2 linked regions of the Undibacterium sp. 5I1 genome follow. The protein of the gene in region 1 interacts with the protein of each later gene in a pairwise test. Links are inferred from orthologs where the notes say so. Each region holds a gene or a part of one and is shown on either strand. Other genes may lie near its edges.

Evidence for each region. The genes of interacting proteins can lie anywhere in the genome.
Region 2: the proteins of eno (region 1) and rpe interact in binary tests that used the Escherichia coli proteins (3 or more experiments, as listed by UniProt). The link is inferred for Undibacterium sp. 5I1 from one-to-one orthologs.

The regions. Positions count from the first base shown.
Region 1 is NZ_JAVIWI010000001.1:524,404-530,101, reverse strand. The notes cover bases 2,912-5,698. They hold eno (phosphopyruvate hydratase), read right to left. Parts: upstream 5,054-5,698; coding sequence 3,770-5,053; downstream 2,912-3,769. Other genes in these bases: kdsA (3-deoxy-8-phosphooctulonate synthase), read right to left, coding at 5,203-5,698; ftsB (cell division protein FtsB), read right to left, coding at 3,325-3,672; hslO (Hsp33 family molecular chaperone HslO), read left to right, coding at 2,912-3,086. In the rest of the region: RGU72_RS02240 (flagella assembly protein FlgT middle domain-containing protein), read right to left, coding at 1-434; RGU72_RS02235 (ferritin-like domain-containing protein), read right to left, coding at 504-1,412; RGU72_RS02230 (gamma carbonic anhydrase family protein), read left to right, coding at 1,576-2,100; more of hslO, read left to right, coding at 2,160-2,911. UniProt on the Escherichia coli protein: Catalyzes the reversible conversion of 2-phosphoglycerate (2-PG) into phosphoenolpyruvate (PEP). It is essential for the degradation of carbohydrates via glycolysis.
Region 2 is NZ_JAVIWI010000001.1:2,911,701-2,917,433, forward strand. What follows is about bases 1,183-4,004. They hold rpe (ribulose-phosphate 3-epimerase), read left to right. Parts: upstream 1,183-2,171; coding sequence 2,172-2,837; downstream 2,838-4,004. Other genes in these bases: RGU72_RS12810 (murein transglycosylase A), read right to left, coding at 1,183-1,432; RGU72_RS12815 (hypothetical protein), read left to right, coding at 1,445-1,615; apaG (Co2+/Mg2+ efflux protein ApaG), read right to left, coding at 1,618-1,992; RGU72_RS12830 (phosphoglycolate phosphatase), read left to right, coding at 2,934-3,605; trpE (anthranilate synthase component I), read left to right, coding at 3,851-4,004. Outside these bases: RGU72_RS12805 (enoyl-CoA hydratase), read right to left, coding at 1-209; more of RGU72_RS12810, read right to left, coding at 236-1,182; more of trpE, read left to right, coding at 4,005-5,347; RGU72_RS12840 (aminodeoxychorismate/anthranilate synthase component II), read left to right, coding at 5,348-5,733. UniProt on the Escherichia coli protein: Catalyzes the reversible epimerization of D-ribulose 5-phosphate to D-xylulose 5-phosphate.

The sequences.
Region 1 (5,698 bases):
AATTGGCTGTCATATTGCGTGCCCAATTGCCGCAATAATTTTATTGAGGGAACACCAACCTCGGTGTTAAAAGAAAGTAAGCCTGGCGAAATTTTAGTGACATATTTTCTGGATAAAGCGAGTCTGCTAATCAGCTCGCGCGGAAAACCATGTGCGATGTCATCAACATCCTCTAGCTTGGCTGATTTACTGACGACAAATGCGGTGGCCAGAACTTTTTTCTTTACGATGGGCTCAGTGACAGGTGCCTCCATCGCTGGCGCTGACATTGATGGGACGGTTTCTGCAGGAGTCAGATTTTGTATAGTTTTGCTTATGCTTTTTCCTGTGCTAGTTTGAGCGCTTACATCATTGAGGAACATGCAGAAAATCACGAGCGCCAACAACAGCATGAGGTAAGGTGCGAAGCAAAATCGGATCAGATTATTTTTCATCATGTCGCTCAAAAAACGAAGTTGAAAATCAAATACATGCGAACTTTGACCTGCATTTAAAAACTAACTTTAGCTTTGCAGCACCAAAAGTTCTTCTTCACTAAAGCCGGCAGCTCTTCTTGCATCCAGATTAAAAGGACCCCGCATTTGTGGCGCTTTGTATTGCAACGCCAATTGTGCGTAAGTCGCTACAGGCTCCAGATCACGCATCTCACAAAGATAGCCAAACCATCGATTTCCGATCATCACATGACCGATCTCATCGCGCAAGATAATGTCAAGAATCTCTGCGGCAGCAATATCTTTGGCCTGCGCCAGTTTGGCTCGCACGGCAGGCGTTGCATCAAGGCCACGCGCCTCCATCGTGCGTGGGACCAAGGCCATTCTTGCGAGCACATCTTCTTGTGTTTTTTCTGCTAGTTCCCACAAGCTATGATGTGCCGGAAAATCGCCATATTGATATCCCAAGCTAACCAGATGATCGGCCAGCATGCCAAAATGATAGGCCTCTTCTTGCGCGACCAGCAACCAATCCGAGTAATAATCCACGGGCATATCAGCAAAGCGCCAGATCGCATCCAAGGCAAGATTGATCGCATTAAACTCGATGTGCGCCAACGCATGGATCAGCACTGCACGACCTTCTACTGTGTTCATTGCGCGCCGCTTAACTTCCAGCGGCGGAACCAGCGCAGGCTTAGCTGGCCGGCCAGGAATCAATTGATTAGCGTGCAAGACTGTGGCGGCATCTAGCGCTACCTCTCCTCGTTGCCATGCAGCGCGCAGTCTGGCAGTACCTTCTGCTTTGGCCTTGGTATCAGGTTCTGCCAGCAAAGCTAACGCCGCTCTGCGCAAATCTGAAAATGAAGCCGCTCCCTCTAAAGTGGCCTTATCAGCAAAATCAGCAAAATTAGCAATATCAGCAGGTTTAGCAACTAGATTTGCAGTCGCATTTGTATTAGGGAACGATGGGTTCATAAGATGAGCGTTAAAATAGCGATAATAAATCATAGGACTTACGCAAAATTGTCCCAGCAAGGCGCAGCGACGACGACAGCCTTCAGTGCGGCTAGGCGCTGCAACACAGTTGGGGCGATTTTGCGTAAATCCTAAATCAGTCACCCTATTTTACGGAAAAATCATGACCATATACCAGTTAGGCGACATCGCACCTGAAATTGATCCCGGCGCTTACATTACTGACAGCGCCAATATCATCGGAAAAGTAAAGATCGAAGCAGGCGCCAGTATTTGGTTTGACGTCACCATCCGAGGTGACAATGAGCTGATTACCGTCAGTGAAAACAGCAACGTACAAGAGGGATGCATTTTGCACACCGATCCTGGTCATCCGCTGACGATAGGTAAAAATGTGACGATTGGTCATCAAGCCATGCTGCATGGTTGCACAATCGGTGAAGGCTCCTTAATTGGGATTCAGGCAGTCATTTTGAACGGTGCAAAAATTGGTAAAAATTGTCTGGTCGGCGCTGGCGCCCTGATCACTGAGGGAAAAGAATTTCCAGACAACTCTTTGATTATCGGCTCACCTGCCAAAGCGGTACGCACTTTAAATGAAGAAGATATTTTGCGGATGCACGGCAATACGTTGAATTATGTCCGCCGCGCCCAAGCTTATAAAACTGAATTGAAAAAGATCGGCTAACTAGCAACTATTTTCAGATTCAAGAGCAGATTAAAAACGTCGTCAAAGTAAAGAAACTTATGCAAGATACCCTACAAAAATTTATGTTCGAACACGCTGGCGTGCGCGGTGAATTAGTTGAAATTTCTAACGCCTGGCAACAAATCCAGGCGCGTCACGAATATCCCGCCGCCGTCAAAACCATACTTGGTGAGCTAACCGCCGCCTCTGCTCTGTTGTGTGCCAATCTCAAGTTTAACGGCACCATGATCATGCAAATTTACGGTGATGGTCCGGTCAAATTATTGGTGGTGGAATGCGATGCAGAATTGCGCATCCGTGCTACTGCCAAGTTATCACCAAACGCAGTGATTACCGACAATGCCAGTTTGACTGAATTAGTACATGCGAACGGGCAAGGTCGCTTTGTCATCACGCTAGACCCTAATGACAAGCTACCCGGTCAACAGGCATATCAGGGGATCGTGCCGATTGATGGCGATAGCATTGCTGGCATCATAGAAAATTACATGATGCGTTCTGAACAGTTAGATACCAAACTTTGGCTGGCGGCGGATGACAAGATTGCCAGAGGCATGTTGCTGCAAAAACTACCGAAACATGGCGGCATAGAAGCCAAAGTGGAAGATGAGACAGAAGCCTGGAATCGCGCTATCTCATTAGGTGGCACACTCAAACAAGATGAATTGCTGACGACCGATATCGAAACTTTATTGCATCGATTATTTTGGGAAGAAACCATCCGCATTTTTGATCCGCAACATCCACAATTCCACTGCAACTGCACCCGTGAAAAAGTCGGCAATATGCTGCGCATGCTGGGCGAGCCTGAGATTAATACCGCCATTGCAGAATTAGGACGACTCGATATTAATTGCGATTTTTGCGGTAAGCACTATGGCTTCGATCAGGTCGATTGCGCACAATTATTTGTGGCGAACACCTTAGCTGAAGCGACTAGCGTAGCGAACGACAGCAAGCATTAATTATTTAATCCCGCACGATTTTTCATCAAAATATCAGGTGAATTTAATTTAGGCTTAATATACTCCCCCCATATTTACTAGAAATGACCTTAATGACCAGAGAATACCTGGACAATTAAAAGTACTGGTGGGGAGTAATTAAAATCAATGCCAAATCAGCGATGTAGAATTTATCGGCGGATTCGTCTAAAAAGCGTGAGTAGAGTGTAACTGGAATACCGTTGAAATTAGCGGCAAGCTAATGATTTATAGATGGTGCCGTTTTTTCTTTTGGCGGTTTTGGATCGTTGAGGTTCGATGTTTGCGCAGATGACGCTGCGTTTAAGATTTGCACGAAGATCTCGTCTTTTTTAATCATGCCCAGTTCAAAGCGCGCATGTTCTTCTACTGCGCCTGTGCCTGTTTTTAAATCTTGTACTTCTGAGTCGAGCTTGCTGTTCCGCTCTTTCAACTCATCATTATGCTTTTGAGCTTGGGTAACTTGTTTATCTAACTCCCATACACGCAACCAGCCGCCTTTACCCAACCAGAGCGGGTATTGTATGAGTAGCAGCAGCGCTGTAAGTGATAACGCGATCAGACGCATCAGTATTTAGAAATATAGGTTAAAAAACGAACATTGAATTAAACCGAGATTAGTAAAAAGGGGAACGCCGTTCCCCTTTTTTGCATCTTCTTGCAGCTTATTTCAGATTATAAAAAGCATCACGACCAGGGTAGCTGGCAATGTCGCCTAAATCTTCTTCAATACGCAGCAATTGATTGTACTTTGCCATACGATCTGAACGAGACATCGAGCCAGTTTTAATTTGCAAGGCGTTCATACCAACAGCGATATCCGCAATGGTGCTGTCTTCTGTTTCGCCAGAACGATGCGAAATAACAGCGGTATAACCAGCACGTTTTGCCATTTCAATCGCAGCAAACGTCTCAGTCAAAGTACCGATTTGATTGATCTTGATCAGGATAGAATTAGCGATTCCTTTTTGAATGCCTTCTTTCAAAATCTTGGTATTGGTGACAAATAAATCATCGCCAACGATCTGTACTTTTTTGCCCAGACGTTCCGTCAGAATCTTCCAACCGTCCCAATCGCCCTCTGCCATACCGTCTTCAATCGAGATGATAGGATATTTATCGACCCAGGTAGCGAGTAAATTAGTGAAATCCGCTGATGACAACGTCAGACCTTCGCCTTCAAGATGATATTTACCCTCTTTGTAGAACTCACTTGCGGCACAATCCAGACCCAACGCGATTTGTGTACCTGGCTCGTAGCCAGCCGCCTCAATCGCTTGGATAATCATCTTGATTGCTTCTTCGTGGTTATCGACGGAAGGTGCAAAACCACCTTCGTCGCCCACAGCCGTGGTCAAACCTTTGTCGTGCAAGATTTTTTTCAGTGCATGAAAAACTTCAGCACCGTAACGCACCGCTTCGCGGAAGGATGGCGCGCCAATTGGAATAATCATGAATTCCTGGATGTCCAGGTTATTGTCTGCATGCGCGCCGCCATTGATGACGTTCATCATTGGCACGGGCAACTGCATTGCGCCAGAACCGCCGAAGTAACGATACAGCGGCAGGCCCGCCTCTTCTGCGGCTGCTTTGGCAACCGCCATTGAAACTGCCAACATGGCATTTGCACCGAGACGCGCTTTGTTTTCTGTGCCATCCAGATCGATCAGCGTGCGGTCAAGGAAGGCTTGTTCGTTCGCATCCAGACCCATGATCGCTTCGGCGATTTCGGTATTGATATGTTCGCAGGCTTTTAAAACGCCTTTGCCGAGGTAACGAGATTTATCGCCATCACGCAGCTCTATCGCTTCACGAGAACCAGTTGATGCGCCGGACGGTACAGACGCACGCCCCATGACGCCGGATTCCAGCAATACATCACACTCAACTGTTGGATTGCCGCGCGAATCAATAATTTCACGACCGATAATATCAACGATAGCACTCATTCATTTCTCCTAAACATGCAATATAGTGAACAAACTATTTAAATCGGATTTACGAAAAACCGCCCTAGCTGCGTTGTAACTCCTAGCTGGGATAATTTTGCGTAAGTCCTGTTAAAAAATATTTGCCAATACGCTAGTAAGCGTCTTGACTAAGCAAAACTAGACTCAAGGAATCCATTCTTTTTAACGACGCGATCCAACTCGATCAATGTAGACAGCAATTCTTTCATACGACCTAGCGGTACCGCATTTGGGCCATCTGACATTGCTTTGGACGGATCTGGATGGGTTTCCATAAACAAACCAGAAATACCCACCGCCACCGCAGCACGCGCCAGTACTGGCACAAATTCACGTTGACCACCTGAGGTCGTACCCTGACCACCTGGCAATTGTACAGAATGCGTCGCATCAAATACCACCGGACAATTGGTCTCACGCATGATTGCTAGGGAGCGCATATCAGATACAAGATTGTTGTAGCCGAATGAGACACCGCGCTCGCACGCCATAAAATTATCCTCAAGCAGACCGGCAGATTTTGCTGCGGCACGTGCCTTGGCGATGACATTGACCATGTCATGTGGCGCAAGGAACTGCCCTTTTTTAATATTGACTGGCTTACCAGAACGGCCACAAGCCTCA
Region 2 (5,733 bases), 2.4 Mb from region 1 along the record:
ATCGCACCGATATCAGCACCCGCAGCGAACGCTTTCTCACTACCAGTAATGACGATACAACCGATGGTCTCGTCTTTATCAAACGCTTTTAAAGCAAAGCCCAACTCATCCATTAATTGGTCATTTAAAGCATTCAGTGCCTTGGGCCGATTTAAAGTAATGACACCGACTTTATCCTTGGTCTCAACGATGATATTTTGGTATTCCATATAATCTCCTGATTTATTTAAAAAAATTAGTTCACTGACTTAGGCAATAGCAACCACAGCATACCGCGCTGCTTCATGCGACCGGCTAGCTCACCTGCCTCGTTACCAAAACCCCAAAAAAAATCTGCCCGCACAGCGCCACGAATCGCACCGCCAGTATCTTGTGCCATCACTAGCTTCTGAAGAATCTTGCTGCTATTCGGCTGAGTCGTGGATAAGAATACCGGTGCGCCAAGCGGTAAAAATTGCGCATCGACCGCAATAGATCGCCGCCCAATCAAAGGAACACCTAAAGCACCTTTAGGTCCGATACTAGGATCAGCAATTTTTTCCTCTTTGAAAAACACCACGCTCGGATTGGCGTTCAACAATTCATCTTGTCGAGCCGGATTTTTTATTAACCATTCTTTAATCCCTTGGGCTGAAGCCTGCTCTAACTTTAGTTCACCCTTATCGACTAAATAACGCCCTATCGACTTATAAGGGTAGCCATTCTGGTCGGCATAAGCGAGGCGAATAGTCTCGTTGTTATCCTCTAAAACTACTCTACCAGAACCTTGGATTTGCAAAAAGAAGGCGTCAATTGCATCGTCAACCCAAACCAATTCTTTGCCAGTCAACGCCGGTAGGCTGTCAGCACGGGACGCATAAGGCACCACTTTGCTCCCGACCAAGCGCCCACGCAGACGCATATTTTTAAGCTCTGGGTATACGCTAGACAAATCTATCGTCAGCAAGTCCGGCGGAGTACGATATAACGGGGTTTGATAGACGCCGCCACGTTTTCGAGAACCACGCAATAAAGGTTCGTAATACCCCGTCACTAGACCTTCATTCGTACCATCTGGATTAAACACTTGATGCGGCGTGAAAAATGCTTCGAAGAATACCCGTACAGCACCGTTATCTTTTCCATCAACATCTTTAGCGATCGTGCAAGGCTCTTTCCATTCCGGTTTATGGCGTAACGCTGAACATGAACTTAAAAAAGCTGGCCAGGCTTCGGCCAGATTGTCTTGCTGCCACCCCGGCACATCATTAAAACTGACTGGCTTAAATAAGTCGCTAGGCTTGGTCGCAATAGGCGGGATAACAACGGTAGTAGCGCTACCGGGTGGTGTAGTCACCGCCGGTACAGGTACTTTTTTGATCGGTGTCGAGTTGCACGCTGCCAGCAGTACAGCGACAGCGGTCAGGGGTAGAATGGCGGAAAGTTTGAACATGAGGAAAACAAAATGTGGTTATTAGGATTAGAAGCTTGTCTGGCGATGTGTTTATTAATTTTTATTGTGTGGTGGACGATGTTCCAAGGGCAAAGACCTCGTGTACCGCCGACTAAGGTCGAACAAAAATCAGAGCTAGAACCAGAATCAATAACGGCATCAGAGCCAGAATCAAAAAAATAAAGTCAATGCAAGGTGCGTGGCAAAGATAAGACAAATTCAGGAATCGCTACCTCGAATTGATGCGCATCTTCTGCTACGCAAAAATAACTCCCCTTCATACTCCCCTGCGGCGTCTTTAACTGACTGCCGCTACTGTATTCAAAACTTTGTCCCGGCTGCAAAAATGGTTGATGGCCAACAACGCCTAGCCCTTTCACCTCTTCAATATAATCATTGGCATCGGTAATAATCCAATGGCGCGCGATCACTTGCGCTGCCACGGTACCAATATTTTTGATCGTCAGCTTATAAGCAAAGACAAAACTGTTGTGATCGGGATTCGATTGCTCAGCAACATATTCTGTGACGACGGAAACACTCATTTCGTAAGCGGACATAGTTTTCTTTAAATAATTTTCGATTGGTTGATTTTCAGGCGATCAGCTTACACGTTCTCATCAGTTTTCATCCGGCTGGTCTAATAAACCTGACGCAAGTTCGCATCTTACAAAATCGCGAGAGCCATCAGAGTAAAATAGCGCATCCCAACTGCATGCTTATTGATGACACTCACGCCATGACTATTTATCGTATCGCCCCCAGCATCCTCTCAGCCGATTTTGCCCGTTTGGGTGAAGAAGTCCGTAATGTTGTCGCCGCTGGCGCCGACATGATTCATTTTGACGTTATGGACAATCATTATGTGCCAAATCTCACGATAGGGCCTTTAGTCTGCGAAGCAATTCGCCCTCATGTGCAAGTACCAATTGATGTGCACCTGATGGTAAAACCTGTTGACCGCATTATTCCTGATTTTGCCAAAGCGGGTGCAAATCTGATCAGCTTTCATCCTGAAGGTTCAGAACATATCGACCGCAGCCTGCAATTAATCCGTGATTGTGGCTGTAAAGCAGGTTTGGTCTTTAATCCCGCCACACCCTTGCAAGTCTTAGAAAATGTCATGGACAAGCTGGATCTGATTTTGTTGATGTCCGTCAACCCCGGCTTTGGCGGCCAGTCTTTTATTCCACACACATTGAAAAAGATCGCTGCCGTCAGAAGGCTGATTGATGAATCGGGCCGCAATATTTTGTTGCAAGTAGATGGTGGCGTCAAAATCGACAATATCGCCGAAATCGCCAGAGCGGGAGCCGACACCTTCGTTGCGGGCTCTGCAATTTTCGGCAAACCCGATTACACCGCAGTCATCAATGCCATGCGCGCCGAATTGGCGACTGTGTAAATATTTATAAAACATAGTGTCCAATCATTCTGCGGCTCCCAGACCAATATCGGGCTGGAAGCCCCAGAATTATTGGACGTCTTATTTCATTATTTTATGCTGAAAAATATCAAAGCCGTCATCATCGATCTCGATGGCACCATGATCGATACCGCGCCAGATTTTCTGCTTGCGATTAACCGGATGCGCGCCGAACTATCGCTATCGCCTTTAGACATCACCACCATTACCAATTTTGTCGGAAAAGGATCGGAGAATCTGATCCATAGAGTGCTGGCGGTCGACTTTGATCAGGAGAAAATCGCCACTCATTTTGACGCAGCAATGGCTGCTTATCAGCGCCATTATCTTGCCATTAACGGCGACTACAGCAAGCTCTATCCCAACGTAATTGAAGGATTAGAAGCCATGCGCAGCCTTGGATTACGCATGGCTTGCGTCACTAATAAACCCGTCAACTTCACCACGCCGCTGCTATTAAAGAAAGGTTTAGCCAGCTATTTTGAGATCGTCTATGGCGGCGACTCTTTCCCGCGCAAAAAACCCGATCCGATGGCGCTGCTACAAGTGTGTGCTGATTTTGATTTACCGCCTGCGCAAGTTCTGGCTATTGGCGACTCCTCAAACGACGCCCAGGCCGCTCGTGCAGCAGGTTGCCCGGTGTTGCATGTACCCTACGGCTACAACCATGGCGAAGCTATACAAAATATTGACACTGATGGTATAGTCCAAAACTTATTGGAAGCAGCTAAGCTAATTTCTACATAAGATTCAGTAAAGATTCGCCCCAAATTCAACTAACGTTCAACCACCTAAGAATGTTCCTTACTATAAAACGTTTCGCAATCACACTAGGCTCGTTTGAGGCCTGGCTATGGCGACGCTGGCAATCTACCTGATTCCGCGCAGGCGTCTGCTCGCCCTATCCTTGAGCATGTGCCTAAAACCGTTTTTTTCATCTAGTCTTATCCGCCTTCATCCTCGAATTGCATAGAGGCGGCTGAAAGCACATCATGACCGAACTCGAATTTAAATCGTTGGCCGCGCAAGGCTACAACCGTATTCCTATGATCGCGGAAGCATTTGCGGATCTGGAAACGCCCTTAACGCTATACCTGAAACTGGCACAAACCCAGAACACAGGTAAGAACACCTTCCTGCTGGAATCAGTGATGGGAGGTGAACGCTTTGGACGTTATTCCTTCATCGGTCTGCCGGCCAACACCTTGATGCGTAGCTACGGCAACCGCAGCGAAGTCGTCAAAGACGGTAAAGTAATCGAAACCGTAGAGGGAAATCCGCTCGAATTCATCGCCGAATTCCAATCCCGCTTCAAGGTCGCACTGCGCCCCGGTTTGCCTCGCTTCTGCGGCGGTCTGGCAGGCTATTTTGGCTACGACGCTGTCCGCTATGTCGAAAAGCGCTTACAACACAGCACCCCAAAAGATGATCTTGGCTTACCTGATATTCAATTATTGGTGACTGAAAAGCTCGCCGTCATCGACAATCTCTCTGGCAAATTATATTTGATCGTCTATGCCGACCCGACTCAACCCGAAGCCTGGTCCAAAGCCCGACAGCGTCTGCGCGATTTACGCGCGATGTTGCGCCGTAGTGTTGATGCTCCCGTCACATCCGCATCGGTCCGAACAGAATCGATACGTGATTTTGCCAAAGCTGATTACCTCAAAGCCGTCGAAAAAGCCAAAGAATACGTCATGGCTGGCGATCTGATGCAAGTACAAATCGGTCAACGCATCCGCAAGCCTTATGTCGATTCGCCGCTGTCACTGTATCGCGCATTGCGCTCGCTGAATCCATCGCCGTACATGTATTTCTACAATTTTGGCGATATGCAAATCATCGGTGCGTCACCAGAAATCTTAGTACGTAACGAACAACTCAGTGACAGCAATAAAAAAGTCACAATACGCCCGCTGGCAGGTACACGACCACGCGGAAATACGCCGGAGCTTGACGCACAACTCGCCAAAGAGTTACTAGCAGATCCGAAAGAAATCGCCGAGCACGTCATGCTAATCGACCTCGCACGCAACGACGTGGGCCGCATCGCCAAAACCGGCAGCGTCAAAGTGACCGATCAGATGGTGATCGAAAAATACTCCCACGTACAGCACATCGTCTCGAATGTCGAAGGCATTCTGCAAGATGGCTTATCCAATCTTGATGTGCTAAAAGCGACCTTTCCTGCCGGCACTTTATCTGGTGCGCCCAAGGTCAGAGCCATGGAACTCATCGATCAGCTAGAGCCTACCAAGCGTGGCATTTACGGTGGTGCTTGTGGCTATTTATCCTTCGGCGGCGAAATGGATTTGGCCATTGCTATACGTACTGGTGTTTTAAAGGATGGCATGCTGCATGTGCAGGCGGCTGCGGGGATCGTCGCCGACTCCGTGCCAGAAATGGAATGGCAAGAAACCGAAAATAAAGCACGCGCTGTTTTACGCGCGGCAGAACAAGTGCAAGATGGCCTAGACGGGGAGATATAAATGTTACTCATGATCGACAACTACGATTCCTTCACCTACAACCTGGTGCAATATTTTGCCGAGTTGGGCGAAGAGGTCCGCACCTATCGCAATGATGAAATCACGCTAGATGAAATCACCGCGATGAAACCCGATCGTATCTGTATTTCTCCCGGCCCTTGCACACCGCATGAGGCTGGCATCTCGGTGCCTTTGATCGAACGCTTTTCCGGTCAACTTCCGATCCTTGGGGTGTGCCTTGGGCATCAAAGTATAGGTGCCGCTTTTGGAGGCAAGATCATCCGCGCTAAACAAGTGATGCATGGTAAAACCTCTCCGATTGCACATACTGGTGTTGGTGTGTTCAGCGACTTGCCTAGTCCTTACACCATCACGCGCTATCACTC